One region of the Bacillus sp. CGMCC 1.16607 genome, then DNA from elsewhere that is predicted to be linked to it. Evidence: a T-box and tRNA genes for the amino acid it is inferred to sense, from the RefSeq annotation. Region 1 holds a T-box; the other holds one or more tRNA genes.

Region 1 (8,077 bases):
TTATCCGTACGATATTTTTCTCCTGAAATCTCTTCCGTAGCCTGAATGATCGGCATAAATAAATCGGTATCGAAGTTTGTCGGTACATTTTGAACAACAGAGGCCATACGCTCAAGACCCATTCCCGTATCAATATTTTTCTTTGGAAGTGGTGTGTATGTCCCGTCTGGATTATGATTAAATTCCGAGAAAACAAGATTCCATACTTCTAAATAACGTTCATTTTCTCCACCTGGATATAATTCAGGATCATTTATGTCATTTCCATATTCTTCGCCACGATCATAAAATATTTCCGTGTTCGGACCACTTGGACCCTCCCCGATATCCCAGAAGTTACCTTCCAAACGAATGATACGCTCCTCAGGTATACCGATTTTATTCTTCCAAAGCTCGAACGCCTCTTCGTCCTCAGGATGGATGGTAACGGATAATTTTTCTTTTTCAAAACCAATCCATTTTGCTTCCGTTAAAAATTCCCAAGCCCAATCAATCGCTTCTTCTTTAAAGTATTCACCAATTGAGAAGTTTCCAAGCATTTCAAAGAAGGTATGATGGCGAGCTGTTTTTCCTACATTTTCAATATCATTTGTACGAATGGATTTTTGAGCATTGGTGATTCGTGGATTATCAGGAATGACTCTTCCATCAAAATATTTTTTTAATGTAGCCACACCACTGTTAATCCAAAGTAGGGACGGATCATCATGTGGAACAAGTGGAGCACTCGGTTCAACAGAATGCCCTTTTTCTTTAAAAAATTCAAGAAACAAACTACGAATTTGGGAGCCTGATAAATTTTTCATTACATTTCCTCCTAATTAATAAATACAAAAAAGCCCTCATCCCTAAAACAGGGACGAGAGCATGCCTCGCGGTACCACCCTGATTATGAATGAAAGTCCTTTCATTCATCTCTCAGCTCCTTAACGCGGATAACGGCAGGGATTAGCTGCATTCCAGATTAGCTTTCTGTTACCCTTCACCTAGAACTTCTCTCAGCCATGGAAGTCCCTCTCTTTAAATGGTCTATAACATACTTGATCTTTCGACATTTTCTAATTATTTTCTTATAGCCGAATTATATCGACTGAAAAAAACTTTGTCAACGTTACAACTTACACGGCTTCATTCTTTTTCATGAAATGATTTCTAGCATGTAAGATTGCCACTTTAATAATGGCCAAGATCGGAACCGCAAGAATTAATCCAACAATTCCACTTACCTCTCCCCCTGCTAGTAAAGCAAACATGATCATAAGTGGATGCATATGAAGGCTTTTTCCAACGATCAGGGGTGAGAGGATATTTCCTTCAAGAAATTGCAGAACTAATATGATTATGACAACAAATATAACCATCTTAACTGAGATGGTCGCGGCAATGATGACAGCTGGAATTGCTCCAATGACTGGACCAAAATATGGGATAACATTCGTCACTCCAATGATAAATCCTAATAATAAAGGATATTTCATTTGAATAATCCAAAAAAATAACGCCGAAACCGCACCAATGATGACACAGACGATTAATTGACCACGTATATAACTTCCTAAGGATTCATTCACATCTTTTAAAAAAAGAATGCCCTGCCTTCTCCACTTCCTAGGTGTCAAATACCAAGTAGCCTTTTTCAATTGATCGATATCTTTTAACATATAAAAGGAAATAAACGGTATTATCGCAATGACGAAAATAGAATTAATAATATTCATCATACTTTTCAAAACAGTGCTTAGCAATGTTTCTAGTCTTTTCTCAAAGCTAACAATTCCATCTTCAATGCGTTCGTGTAAACCCATCGGCCACTCAGAGGTTTGAGCTTGAATCGATTGTAACCAGTTTCGATATTGGTCAGCAAATACGGGCAAATTTTCAGCCAAATCTTTTATTTGTTTAATAAAAACTGGGATTCCTTTATAGAAGGCTACTCCCACCCCGCCGAAAAATAACGTATAAATGATAACAACAGCGATTCCTCGATGAATTCCCATTGAATGGATCTTTTCAACTAACGGATGAAGCAAGTAGGTTATTAATGCGGCAACAATAAATGGAAATAAAACAGTGAAGACAACCTTTAAGATAGGTAACCAAATCAATTCTATTTTCAAAAAAACATAGGTCACAACAAATAATAAGAGGAGAAATCCTAAACGATAATACCACTTCATTCGAATATCCAATACAAGTCCCCCCTTTTCTCAAGTAGTTTTCATCAAGGACTCGTAAATATTCATTTTAAAATAAAAAATCCCCAGCACGGGGATTTTTTATTTTGTACAGCTAGAAGCGCAAGTTTGCATTTCAAGTTTAAAACATTTTCGTTATTCTTTTTGTCATTTTTTTCATTTGACGATTCGTCATTAAGTTATTTTTTTGAACGTAATTATAAGCAACCATACCCGCACCAAAGGCGATGGCAGAGGTCAACATTTTATTCAAGACGTTTCACCTCTTTTATCGTTAGTTTTTACACGCTATAACGACGATCATCTTCTTCGAACAAATCATCTAACGAACTTAAACTACCGTCTTCTTCCACTTGGTGGGTAAATATGAGCCCTTTTGTAAGAGTTAGCTCAATAAAGCAACTCCAGCAATAGTACTGATTGATTCCGATCTTACCTATATCTTTGCTTTGACAATTTGGACACTTCATCATGGAAAAGACACCTCACGTTATTTAACCTTTACGATGATGGCATCTTCCCCAATCGAGGGCGATTCAGACGTTTTTACGACCTGCTTTCCCTCAGTAATGTCCGAAAAGAAACCATCCGAAATTTCATACCCTATAATGGTTCCCATTTCCTCCATAAAATATACGTCTTCTAGTATCCCAAGCTTTTCTCCCTCAGATGTCATAACCACTTTTCCTTGGAGGCAATGCTTGTGATCAAGTGTATACTCAGGAGTTGGCAAAGATTCAATTTTCCCGACATCCTCAATCATAACTCCATCCCAACCGAAGGAAGCAACGTTTCCAATATCGATCATTTGGCTCTTTTTAAACAAGCCACCCTTTTTAAGAATTAAACCCTTAACTAACCCATTACTTGAGATATTTAAATCGCAAACATTACCGATTTTTTTCCCCTTGCTCATTTCATATACAGGGAGTCCCTTTAGTAAGGAAAATGTCCGCAAAAGTCATCAACCCTTTCCGAACATTTTTAGTTTGAGTCTTCTGCCATAAAATCATAAGGGGAAACGTTTTCCATTCCGATCATTGGGTCAACTTCCCAGAGTATTTGTTCAGCCGGTAAATCCTGATTGGGTTTTTCTGTAACTGTCTTAGTTGAATCATTCCCATTGAATTGTGCTTTTATTTTTTCACATAAGGTCGTGTTTCTACTTTGTTCATCTGTTCTTTCAACTCCCATTTTTAAAGCCTCTTCTTCTCCACAAAGGATAAGAAATTGCCTACTACGGGTAATGGCTGTATAAATGAGATTTCTCCTTAACATTCGATAATAGCTTTTCGTAATGGGCATTATAACGATAGGAAATTCGCTACCTTGAGATTTATGAACAGAGCAACAAAACGCATGTGTAATTTGATTTAAGTCTTGACGAGTATAAGTCACTTCATTTCCATCAAAGGATACGAGCACCATATCTTGTTTTTCTGTATTCTCTTTTGCGAAAAAAATCGAAATGATTTCTCCAATATCGCCATTAAACACATGGCTTTCAGGTTGGTTGACAAGCTGTAAGACCTTGTCGCCAATACGATATTTAACATCTCCAAAAGCTAGTTCTTTTTTTGTTTTATCCGCATTGGGATTAAAAATTTCTTGAAGCAATACGTTTAAACGATCAATACCAGCAGGACCTTTATACATTGGTGCGAGAACTTGAACATCCTTCGCGGAATAACCTTTTTTCTTCGCGTTTAAGACAACCTTTTCAACCACTTCTGGAATTTGTGTTGTATTGCATTGAATGAAAGATCGATCCGCTTGTGGTTTAAGAATATTAATCGGCAAGCGCCCTTTTTTCATTTCATGGGCAAGTTCAATGATGGAAGATCCTTCTGCTTGACGATAAATATCAATTAAACGTACGGTTGGGATACATTCAGATTGTAATAAATCCTTTAAAACTTGGCCTGGTCCAACAGAAGGAAGCTGGTCTTCATCACCCACCATAATAACTTGAATATGTTCAGGTAGTGCTTTAAACAACTGATGTGCTAACCAAATATCAACCATGGATGTTTCATCGACAATGAGAATTTTCCCTTCTAAAGGGCTATCTTCATTTTTATCAAAGCCTTCAATCCCGTTCCAACCAAGTAGGCGATGAATCGTCACAGCAGGTAGGCCTGTTGATTCCATCATTCTCTTTGCTGCACGACCTGTTGGGGCAGCTAATAAAAATGGAAAAGGCTCCTCCTTTTTATAATCTTTCGGATTCAAAGAACATCCATGTAACTCAGAATACAGTTCAACAATCCCTTTTATGACCGTCGTTTTCCCCGTTCCTGGTCCGCCTGTTAACATAAGCATAGGAGACATTAGTGCGGTTTGAATGGCTTCCTTTTGGCTTGGTGCATATTCGACGCCAATTCTTTCTTCTAACTTCCCTAATGCTAATAAAAATTCAGATTCAGGAAATTGTTCTTCATATTCCTTTTGGTCCAAAATGCGTTTAATATTTTTGACAAGACCTATTTCAGAAAAATAAAGAGAAGGCAAATATACTTTCTGTTCCTCTCCGATTACCTTCCCTTCTTCTGTCAGTTTAATAATTTCTGCAGAAATAGCTAAAAAGTCAATTTGATCTCGTTTATTTTCTTCTAATAATGATTTAACCTTTAATAATAGCGCTTCCGCTTCAACAAAAACATGCCCCATCTGCATGCATTCTAGTTCTAGAGTATATAAACATGCTGCCTTGATTCGATCGGGATGGTTACCAGATATGCCAAGCTGAAATCCTAACTCATCCGCTCTTCCAAACCCAATTCCTTCAATATCCTCGACTAATTGGTAAGGATTACTTTCGATCAATTGCAGAGTTTGATCTTTATACATTTGGTAAATTTTCATAGAAAGCTGCGGACCAAATCCGTATTGATTTAAGCCAATCATGACTTGTTCCAAGCCTTGATGCTCCATCAAGGTATCATACAAAAGTTTGGCCTTATCAGGTGGGAGTTTGGGAATACTGTCTAATAAAGAAGGGGTATTTAGAATTTTCGTTATTGCATTCTCTCCAAGAGTTTGAACAATACTTTCAGCTGTCTTCTTTCCAATTCCTTTAAATAACTCTCCTGAAAGGTAATTAATCACACCTTGCTTCGTTTGTGGGATGTCCCTTCGAAAATGGTTTGCCTGAAACTGCAATCCGAATTTAGGATGGTCCTTTAATTCTCCATAAAAAATATAAGTATCTTGTTCAAAAATTTTTGGAAAATAACCCGTTACTACCGCTTCCTTGTCATCATACGTTTCGTTCGTGTCTTCAAGGCGAATTCTCATCACGGTGTACAAGTTTTGTTCATTATGAAAGATAGTGACTAAATGCTTTCCTTTCATAAATTTCCCTTGTTCGGAGAATAAATCAAGCGATTCTTGTTTGCTCAAACTCTAAACCCCCCTTCTGTTTGAAAAAATTAATTATTTATGTTCGATTAATTTTTTTCCATAGCCAGCTAACACATGATCAGGCTGAAGCTCGAGAGCTTTATTAAAATATTGTAATGCACGTGTAGCATCCTCTTTAAAACCATAAGCAACACCTAAATTGTAATAAGCATCTGCGTGAGATGGATCAATCTTAACGCATTGTTCGAATTGTTCAATGGATTCATTTATAAAGCTTTCTTGAGCTAAACAAAGCCCATATTGAAATCTCGCTTCTGCATCTTGCTCTTCTAATTCAACACTTCGTTGTAAATAAGGAAGGGCAAGTCTCGTCTGTTCCAAATTTACTAATGTCAAACCTAACATGAAATAATTATCACCTGTTTGCAGTCCTTTTTTTAGAGCTTGTTCAAACATATCCTTTGCTTTAACAAAATTTGAGTCATTAAAATATAGATTTCCCACACTATAAAAGGCAGCAGCTGCATTTTCATCTAATTCGATTGCTTTATTGAAAAATTGAAGTGCTCGCTCGTTATCATTTAAAGCGGATAATAAATTCCCGAAATTTATGTAAGCAATCGGGTCTCTAGGATTTGCTTCAATTGCCTCATTGAAGATTTTGGCAGCTTCCTCCCATTTTCCTTCTTGCATATATTGAATACCTAATTGATTATTTTCCATTTTCTCACACCTTTCGTTCATACAAAAAGTATAGCATAACACGGGAAAAACCTCGATTCTATCATCGAGGTTTAGCCTACATAGGTTAAGATTTGATTGTCTTTATAAACTTTATCAATCGTTCCTCCACCTAGGCACTCATCATTAAGATAAAAGACCGCTGCTTGTCCAGGAGTAATCGCGCGAATCGGCTCATGGAAAACCACTTTTACTTCATTATTATCAAGTAAGTGAACAGTCACCTTATGATCTTCCTGGCGATAGCGGAATTTAGCTGTGCATTCAAATTGCTTATCTTTCGGTTTATTAGAAACCCAGCTTACATTCGTCGCTGTGATCGAGTCTGAATATAATTTTTCATGATGAAACCCTTGTCCTACATATAAAACATTGCGCTTTAAGTCTTTACCTATCGAGAACCATGGGTCACCAGAACCACCAATACCTAATCCATGGCGTTGACCGATCGTATAATACATAAGCCCATCATGCTTTCCTTTTACAACCCCATCAAAAGTTTCCATATTTCCAGGCTGAGCAGGAAGGTATTGACTTAAAAACTCCTTAAAATTCCGTTCCCCGATAAAACATATTCCCGTACTATCTTTCTTCGTAGCGGTAGCCAAATTAGCTTCCATCGCAATTTCTCTTACTTTTGCTTTTTCTAAATTCCCGATTGGAAACATCACTTTTTCAAGCTGATCTTGGCTTAATTGATTTAAGAAATAAGTTTGATCCTTGTTTTCATCGTGCCCACGTAGCATTTTATATTCCCCATCGCGATAAGCGACTTGCGCATAATGTCCCGTTGCTAAATAGTCAGCACCTAAATTAACAGCATGCTCTAGAAAAGCTTTAAACTTAATTTCTTTATTACACATGACGTCTGGATTAGGTGTTCTTCCCGCTCGATATTCATCTAAGAAATATGTGAATACTTTGTCCCAATATTGTTTTTCAAAATTTACTGCGTAATAAGGGATTCCTATTTGATTACACACACGTATGACATCTTCATAATCTTCGGTTGCAGTACAAACTCCGTTTTCATCGGTGTCATCCCAATTTTTCATAAAAATCCCAATGACGTCATAGCCTTGTTGTTTTAATAGTAAAGCAGCTACCGAAGAATCTACTCCACCTGACATTCCAACTACAACTCTTGTATCTTTCGGTTCTTTTTGCATTTATATCACCTCGGGTGGCTTAACATTTTGTTAGTCTTTTAACAATTTTCGCTATTTCTATCGCAACTTTATCGATTTGTTCTTCTGTATTACCTAATCCAAAGCTAAACCGGATGGAATTACGTATGCGTTCTGATTCTTTCCCAAACATGGCTACTAACACATGTGATGGTTCAATAGATCCAGCTGTGCATGCTGAACCACTTGATGCGGCAATTCCTGCTAAATCTAAATTTACTAGCATCGCTTCAACATCCGTTCCAGGAAAGCTAATATTTAAAACATGTGGCAATGAATGGACATGTGAACCATTTACATCAAATTGAACGTCTAGCTCATTTAGTTTCGAAATGAACTGATTTTTATATTGTAAAAACAAGCGTTTTTTTTCTTCCATTTCTGTTTGAGCAATCAATACTGCTTCTTTAAATCCTGCAATGGCAACAACATTTTCGGTACCTGGACGGCGCTTACGTTCTTGGTCACCACCAAATAGCCTAGGGGCGGGCATTATTCCTTCCCTCACATATAAATAACCAATTCCTTTTGGACCATTTAACTTATGTGCAGACACAGACATTAAATCGATGTTTAATTCATTTACATTGA
Region 2 (8,077 bases), on a different contig from region 1:
TCTGGATATTACTCAGTAAATGCAAGATCCAAGAAGTGAAGATAAAAGCTTAGGCTATTTTTCAATCAAACTTAAACACTAATTAGCAAAAATAGACAATAGGCGGTAATGTTATGACCCAATCTGAAATGGAAATGTTATTAAAATTAGGAATATCCGCAATATTAGGATTAGTAATCGGACTTGAACGGGAGTTAAAAAGAAAACCAGTCGGACTAAAGACAAGTCTAGTTATTTCAATAGTAAGTTGTCTTTTGACTATTGTTTCAATCGAATCAGCTTACTCATTTCCGCATAACGATAAAATTAATATTACAATGGATCCACTTCGCTTAGCAGCACAGATTGTTTCGGGCATTGGTTTTCTTGGGGCTGGGGTTATATTAAGGAGAGAAAATGACAGTATTTCAGGTCTAACCACTGCAGCAATGATTTGGGGTGCAGCCGGAATAGGAATAGCGGTAGGTGCAGGATTCTTCACCGAGGCAATTGCAGGTGTAGGATTACTTATTATTAGTGTGGAATTAATTCCTTTCTTAATGGGACTTATTGGTCCAAAGCGTTTAAGAGAGAAAGAAATATCACTTCAGTTAAAGGTAAATGATAAAAACAATATTGATGACATTATCCTATTAATGAAAAATGAAAAGTTTTCCGTAAAAAGAATTCGGATAAAGGATCTGTCTGATAATAACCATCTCCTTCAACTTATTATTACAGTAGATGTTAAATTGAAAACAACTGATGTATATTACACGATATCCAATTTCCAAGGAATTCAAAGTGTAGAAATAGAAAGTATGGGTTAATTTTGATATAGAAGAAGGAAGGTGCGAATTCTTAGGGCTTCGCACCTTTTCTTTTACAACCAAGCCTTGTCTTCAGGATCGAGTGAATGAAACAATTGAAATATTCAAAATCAGATACGACGTCTGAGATTCTGGAGGATACCACCTACAAATTAGCTAGTTCTATTAAGAGTCACTATGAAATTACTCATTATCAAGTAATGAAGTGATGCGGCGTAATTGTTAGGATTTTTGATACTGATCATACTTTTTTCGAATACCTATTGCCAAGCTTGGAAAAATAGTTATAATATTCAATATAGCATTAACGGGGCATTAGCTCAGCTGGGAGAGCGCTACGCTGGCAGCGTAGAGGTCAGGGGTTCGAGCCCCCTATGCTCCATAATTTACAAAAAACGACATTAGCAGAGCTGATGTCGTTTTTACGTGCACGGGTCACGGGTGTTTGTTTTAAACCTGTATTAACGTAATTATGCGTGTACATCCAATTAGAATTGAAATTCAATAATTAGACATAATTCTATTGTTTTATTCTGACAATTTTATAAAAGAAAATTATATACTAAGTTTATAAATTATCTCTTGTCAGAATTTTATACACTGCGAAACAAGAAACAAGAAACAAGATAAAATCTAATTAATATGAAGGAAAGTGAATGAACCTTGAAAAAAATTTTAGTTCCGGTGGATGGTTCCGAGGATTCCAACAAAGCAATTCTGTATGCACTTTCACTTTGGGAAGGAAAAGAAACTGAAATTATTCTTTTAAACATCCAGCCTAGCTATAATACGCCTAATGTAAAGCGATTTGTTAGTCAAGAGCAAATCCGTGGATACCAACAGGAATTGAGTCAAGAGGTATTGGAGAAATCATTAGCTGTAACAGAAACAAAGAGCCCAAATGTCTCAATCAGTACAAAAGTGAGAATTGGTATTCCCGGAATCGAAATTTGTGTAGAGGCTAAGGAAAGCCAAGTAGCATGTATTGTTATGGGAAGTAGGGGGTTAGGCGCTATTAAACGAACCGTTTTGGGCAGTGTAAGTTACAGTGTGTTACATGATGCTCCATGTCCGGTTACAATTGTTCCTTAATAGATATTCTGACTCTTTAAAAAGACCTAGCCTAAATGATAAAAAGCCGCAATTCCCCTGTAGGGTTGCGGCTTTACTCTCTATCAATTCGCAAAGTTATTGCCATTTATCGTATCAACTGCATTCAATTTCCTTTTTGATAAATTAATATTCCCTAAAACAATTCCACTTAGGATGACCACCACACCTAGCCACTGAGAGATACTAACATACTCCGCCAAAAAGAGGGCAGACATCGTAACCGCAACTGGAAGTTCAGATGCTGCTAATATCGTACCAAGACTTGGTCCAACATGCTGCATTCCGATTGAAAACAACAATGGTGGTAAAACGACTCCCAGTAAACCAAGAAAGAAGCCGTACGGTGCAACCCCTACTACAACTTGAAAATCTAACAGAAAAGCTGGTGGAAATAATAACATTACAATTATTAATGCTCCTGTTGAAAATAATGCACTCTTCTGGATGGGAGGAATGTCCTTACCAACTGAACCACTAATATAGATAAATGTTGAAAAGGTTAAAGCTGATAACATTCCCCAGACGATCCCTTGCCAAGACAAGGAGTTGACACCATTTGAGACCAAACCAGCAGATAAAATGGATCCAATGAGAAGCGCAGCAATAGACACCATTTTACTCCCCGTTGGCCTTTTTTTATCGATCATCCACTCGAATAAAGTGCCAATCCAAACAAATTGAAACAAGAAAATAATCGCAAGTGACGCATCTAATGTTTGTAGAGACTGATAATAGAACACTCCTGTTAAACCCATTGGAATGCCAGAAAGAATCATTTTAACTGCTTGAATTCCCTTTAATTTTTTCTTCTTCGCAAAGAGTGTAGCGATCCAGATTAATAAAGTTCCACAAATATATTGACTTCCCGTAACTTCTGCCATTGAAAACCCTGCAGAATAACCAAGTTTAACAAACGTAGACAGCACTCCATAACAGCACCCACCAATAAATACGATTAAAGCATAATGCCAAGCTTTCATTTAATCACACCTTCCTTAAACATAAAAAACCACACAAATGTCCTAAGGCATTTGTGTGGCGAAAATAGAGATTTCTCTAGAAAAGTCCACAATCATAAAAAGTTTTATTATTAATAATGTCCTTAATCATTGTAAAAACAATTGATCATTTTGTCAATCCTACATATACTCTTTCAGGTCGACCGACTGTCCCGTATGCTAAATCAGCCTCTATTTTTTCTTCCGACACGAGATGTTCAAGATAACGTCTGGCAGTCGTTCTGCTTACGCCAATTTCTTTGCCTACGTTTTCCGCAGATAAACCAGAATCAGCTTTTCCCAAAACCTCCAATACCTTTTCTAAAGTAAGAGGGTCAATTCCTTTAGGCAAATACGATTTTTCGTGAATATTTCGTTCAATCTCTTTCCGTAAAAGATTATCCACCAGCTGCTGAGTGACATGTGTATTATCTTTTCCCAACTCTAATAGTTTCGTATGATAATCCTGATACCGAAGTAAGGACTGTTTAAATCTCTCGAAAACAACAGGCTTTATTATATAATCAAAGACACCAATGGTGACTGCTTCTTGAACTTTATGGATTTCTTTTGTCGCTGTGACCATAATAACATCCATCTGTTTATTTTGTTGTTTTGTTTCCTTCAATAAATCTAGTCCGTTCATATCAGGGAAGTAGACATCTAATATGATAAGATCTGGCTGAAATATGTCAATAAAACTTTTTGCTTCTACATAACTATGGGCTATTCCGATTGTTTGGAAACCTTCAATTTGTTCAATAAAACGTCTTTGTATTTCTGCAATCCTTTGGTCATCTTCAACTATCAATACTTCTATGTCTCTTTTCTCCCTCATTGAAACACCCCCTACTTTTTGGAATGGCAACTGTGAAAATCGTTCCTTCACTCTCGGTGGATGAAAATGTAATTGATCCTCCAAGGCAGTAAATCGCTTCCTGAACCAAACTTAATCCAATTCCGGCATTGCTATGGTGATTCTTCGTTGTAAACCCTTCTTGAAAAATTTTATCGTTATTCTCTAAATTAATCCCTTTTCCGTTATCTTCCACTTCGATGATGAGGTCTTTTCCTAAATCCGTTAAAAACAAACTTACTCTTTTTTCGTTTTTTTCATTTTCCCTAACAGCATCGAAAGCGTTATTTATGAGATTTCCAAGAATAGTTACTAATTGATCGCGATTAATATCTACCGGTACATCCTTAAAGCTGCTTTCACGGTCAATTGTAAAATCTAATTTTAATTCACTAGCCAAACTAACTTTTCCAAGGATAAATCCAGCTAAAATTGGGTCAGGTATTTCCCTCATTAAAAATTGAATAAATCCTTGAGCTACATCGACTTCTTTGGAAATAAAGTCAATCGCTTCCTTATAAGAACCAAGCTGGATTAACCCAAGAAGTGTGTATAGTCTATTAGAATATTCATGTGTTTGAGCACGCAAGCCTTCTGCATAGGATTTAACATGAGACAGCTCCTGAAGAAGCTTATATAGTTCCGATTTATTTCGCAAACTCGCCACTGCCCCAATAACTTTCCCTTGTTTATTTAGGATTGGAATGCGATTGACTAAGAAGGTTTCTCCAAAGATCGTAAACTCACGATCATATGCCGCTTGACCTGACCTTACAACATCAAGAAGTTGGGTATTTTCAAGCACGTCTTCAATTCTATTTCCGCGGAGTTTAATACTATTTGGTATATCTAGAATTTTATGTGCCGTTTCATTTACAACGGTGATTTTACCAGCCGTATCAATCGCAATGATTCCCTCATGGATGGACTCTAAAATTGCGTGTTTTTCCTGATACATCCAAGCAATTTCCTTCGGTTCAAGGCCAAAAATAGCCCTTTTAATATTTAGTGAGATTAAGAGCGCTGCAATTAAACCTCCCATTAATATAAACATTGTGGCAATAAAAATTTTCCTTTGAATCTTTGCTACTTCTTTTTCAATATCTGTTTGCAAATAACCAACCGAAACAACTCCGATGACTTCCCCTCCGCTAAATATTGGTGCTTTTCCTCGTAAGGAAGGTCCTAAGGTACCTGTTGATTCAGAAATAACTGATTCACCTAAAAAAACACGATTATTGTCCCCACCAACCATCTTTTGTCCAATTCGTTTCGGATTAGGATGGGAATATCTGACTTCATTTCGATTTCCTATTACGATAAATTCAGCACCCACTTGTTTGCGGATTTTTTCAGCGATAGGTTGAATGATGAAGGAAGGATTTTCAGTATAAAATGCTTCTTGAATATCAGGCATATTTGATATCGATTGAGCAACTGATAAGGCCTTCGTTCCTTTTTCATGTTTGAGATTTGTTTCCATCATATTTTTAAAGGTATATTCAAATATTCCTCCCATAAAAATAATCAAAACAACGATTCCAAGCATTAGTTTAGTATGTAAGCGCATTCGATGAAACACCTCTATTTCTATCATAGTAAAAAAACCCCTTTATAAAAAGAGGTTTTCTCAAATAATCAGAATATCCAAACTTTACCCTTCCACATTAATGATGACCTTTTTACCCCTCATTTTTAATAATACTGGGATAATCAACCATAAAAATGTGATGATTAGAAATGCTAAAGATATCGGTCTTGTAAAAAATACACTGTAATCACCATTAGAAATAGTTAAAGCTCTACGCAAATTGTTCTCAATCATCGGCCCTAATACAAGTCCTAATACAAGTGGGGCAATAGGATAATCATTTTTACTTAAGAAATATCCGAAAACCCCACATGCAAGTAAAAGAAGTAAATCATACATTGAAACTTGTACAGCATAGACACCAAAAATTGAAATAGCAATAATAATAGGAATTAAATACTTTTTCGGTGTTTGAATGATTTTCGCAAATACTTTAACGAGTGGTAGGTTCAATACTAAGAGCATGATATTACCGATAAACATACTAGCAATTAGCCCCCATGCTACTTGAGGATGATCCTCAAATAATAGCGGTCCTGGCTGAACATTATACATCATTAGCGCTCCCATTAGGATGGCTGTTGTTCCAGATCCTGGAATTCCTAATGTTAATAGAGGAATCATTGCGCCACCTGACGCTGCATTATTGGCCGATTCTGGAGCTGCTACACCTTCAATCGCCCCTTTACCAAATTTCGATGGATCTTTTGAAATCTTTTTTTCAAGAATGTAAGAAAAGAACGAAGCAAGTGTTGCTCCTGCTCCTGGTAGGATCCCAACAAAAAATCCTAGGATGGAGCCACGAGCGATAGGTGCTGCTGAATCTTTTAATTCCTGTTTAGAAGGTAGTAAATTATTAATTCTTGCAATCTCTGTTTCTTCTTCGTCTTTTTCTAAGATGGTTTTGAAAACTTCCCCAAGTGCAAATAATCCAACAGCAATCGTTAAAAATTCAATCCCTTGATATAGCCAAGGTACTTCAAAGGTAAATCTAGCTATTCCTGAAACATTATCAATACCGATTGTAGCAAGTAATAATCCGATAACAGTCATAATTAAAGCTTTTGTAACTGATTTTCCTGCCAAGCCACTAACAGCCGCAAGCCCTAAAAGCATAAGTGAAAAATATTCAGCCGGACCGAATTTTAAAGCAACATTCGAAAGTGGTTCAGCTAGTAAAATTAACGCTACAAGAGTAACAATACCAGCTACAAAAGAACCAATAGCAGCGATCGATAAGGCACTACCTGCTCTACCTTTCTTCGCCATTTGATACCCGTCCAATGTTGTTACAACAGAGGATGATTCACCCGGTGTATTTAGTAGAATGGATGTCGTCGATCCACCGTACATCGCCCCATAATAAACTCCCGCAAGGAGAATGATGGCACTCGTAGCTGCTTGTTCGGGAGGCAATCCACCGGTAATAGAGGCCGTTACTGGAATAAGTAGGGCAACTCCGCTCATTGGTCCTATTCCTGGTAAAACTCCAACGGCTGTCCCGATTAAAACACCAACAAAGGCGAATAACAAATTATACCAAATAAGTGCTGTTCCAAATCCATGTATTAAATAATCTAGTGTACCCATTGTCTATTCCCCCCCTCTTATGAAAACCAAATTGGCCAGCCTGGCAATGTCCCTTTTAAAACATTTACGAAAATATAATAGACAACGCCTGAAAAACAAGCTGAAATGAGAAGGGATGTGAGCCATTTGGAACGTTCCATCGTTTGAAAACAAATAAATAAGAAAACAAAAGTAGTAATGATATATCCAATCGTTTCTAGTGTTAAAATATATACTAGGGTAGCAGAAAAAATAATTAGGAAGGGCTTGTATTGAAGGGCTTCCTTTTTCCCTTCCTGTTTTTCACCTCGAAAAGTTTCATAAAATAAACGAATACTTAATAAAGCCAACAGAATCCCTAGAAACAGCGGGAAAATATTTGGTCCAACCTGGCTACCATAAGAAGAGCTAGAAATATTTTGACTCCCAATAATGAATAGGACCCCAACGGCTAGGAACAATGCTGCGGCAAAGCGGTCAAATTTAACGTCCATCCGGTAATCCTCCTTCGATATAAAAATAACCGGGAAGGAGAGATTTACCCCTTCCCACCTTATTACTTCTGCATTCCTAAAGCTTCAAGAAGTTGACTTACTTGTGATTCTTGATCCTCTAAGAATTTTTTGAATTCATCGCTATTTCTATATTCTAATTCCCATCCTTGAGTCTCAACTTCTGTTTGCCATTCAGGAGACGCAACTAATTCATCAATTGTTTTTTCCCAATAAGCTTTTGCTTCTTTGGACATTTTTTCAGGACCAAACACACCGCGCCAAATCGTAAATTCAGCATCTACACCTTGTTCAATCGCAGTTGGAACATCTTGAAAATCACCAGCTAATCTTTCAGTTGATGTAACAGCTAAAACTTTAACTTTTCCAGCCTTTAAAAACTCTTTTACACTTGATGCATCTGTTCCAATTACGTCAGCGTTTCCGCCAAGTAGGGCTGTGATTGCTTCTCCCCCACCATCATAGGAAACATATTTTACTTTTGTTGGATCGACACCATATTTATAAGCAGGAAGAATCGAAATTAGGTGGTCCATTGATCCTGGAGCTGATCCACCAGCAAATGTAAGCTTGCTTGGGTCTTTCTTCACTTCTTCTAATACTGATTTTAGATCAGTAAATTTTGAATC

Evidence for each region. The T-box of region 1 lies ahead of alaS (alanine--tRNA ligase). A T-box ahead of a tRNA ligase gene usually reads a tRNA of that ligase, here a tRNA-Ala.
Region 2: it has a tRNA-Ala gene. The T-box ahead of alaS (alanine--tRNA ligase) is inferred to sense a tRNA for this amino acid. The anticodon was not compared.

The regions. Positions count from the first base shown of each region.
Region 1 is NZ_JBHUJX010000025.1:609,570-617,646, forward strand. It holds gene alaS (alanine--tRNA ligase) at 1-806, opposite strand, end outside; T-box leader at 853-1,061, opposite strand; gene ACFSO7_RS19575 (AI-2E family transporter) at 1,119-2,189, opposite strand; gene ACFSO7_RS19580 (YrzQ family protein) at 2,317-2,439, opposite strand; gene ACFSO7_RS19585 (hypothetical protein) at 2,477-2,668, opposite strand; gene ACFSO7_RS19590 (PRC-barrel domain-containing protein) at 2,686-3,153, opposite strand; gene recD2 (SF1B family DNA helicase RecD2) at 3,180-5,597, opposite strand; gene ACFSO7_RS19600 (tetratricopeptide repeat protein) at 5,631-6,281, opposite strand; gene mnmA (tRNA 2-thiouridine(34) synthase MnmA) at 6,353-7,468, opposite strand; gene ACFSO7_RS19610 (cysteine desulfurase family protein) at 7,488-8,077, opposite strand, start outside.
Region 2 is NZ_JBHUJX010000018.1:1,857-9,933, forward strand. It holds gene ACFSO7_RS10210 (MgtC/SapB family protein) at 114-809, shown strand; tRNA gene ACFSO7_RS10215 (tRNA-Ala) at 1,119-1,191, shown strand; gene ACFSO7_RS10220 (universal stress protein) at 1,473-1,901, shown strand; gene ACFSO7_RS10225 (EamA family transporter) at 1,985-2,902, opposite strand; gene ACFSO7_RS10230 (response regulator) at 3,048-3,758, opposite strand; gene ACFSO7_RS10235 (ATP-binding protein) at 3,721-5,373, opposite strand; gene ACFSO7_RS10240 (tripartite tricarboxylate transporter permease) at 5,431-6,957, opposite strand; gene ACFSO7_RS10245 (tripartite tricarboxylate transporter TctB family protein) at 6,975-7,430, opposite strand; gene ACFSO7_RS10250 (Bug family tripartite tricarboxylate transporter substrate binding protein) at 7,493-8,077, opposite strand, start outside.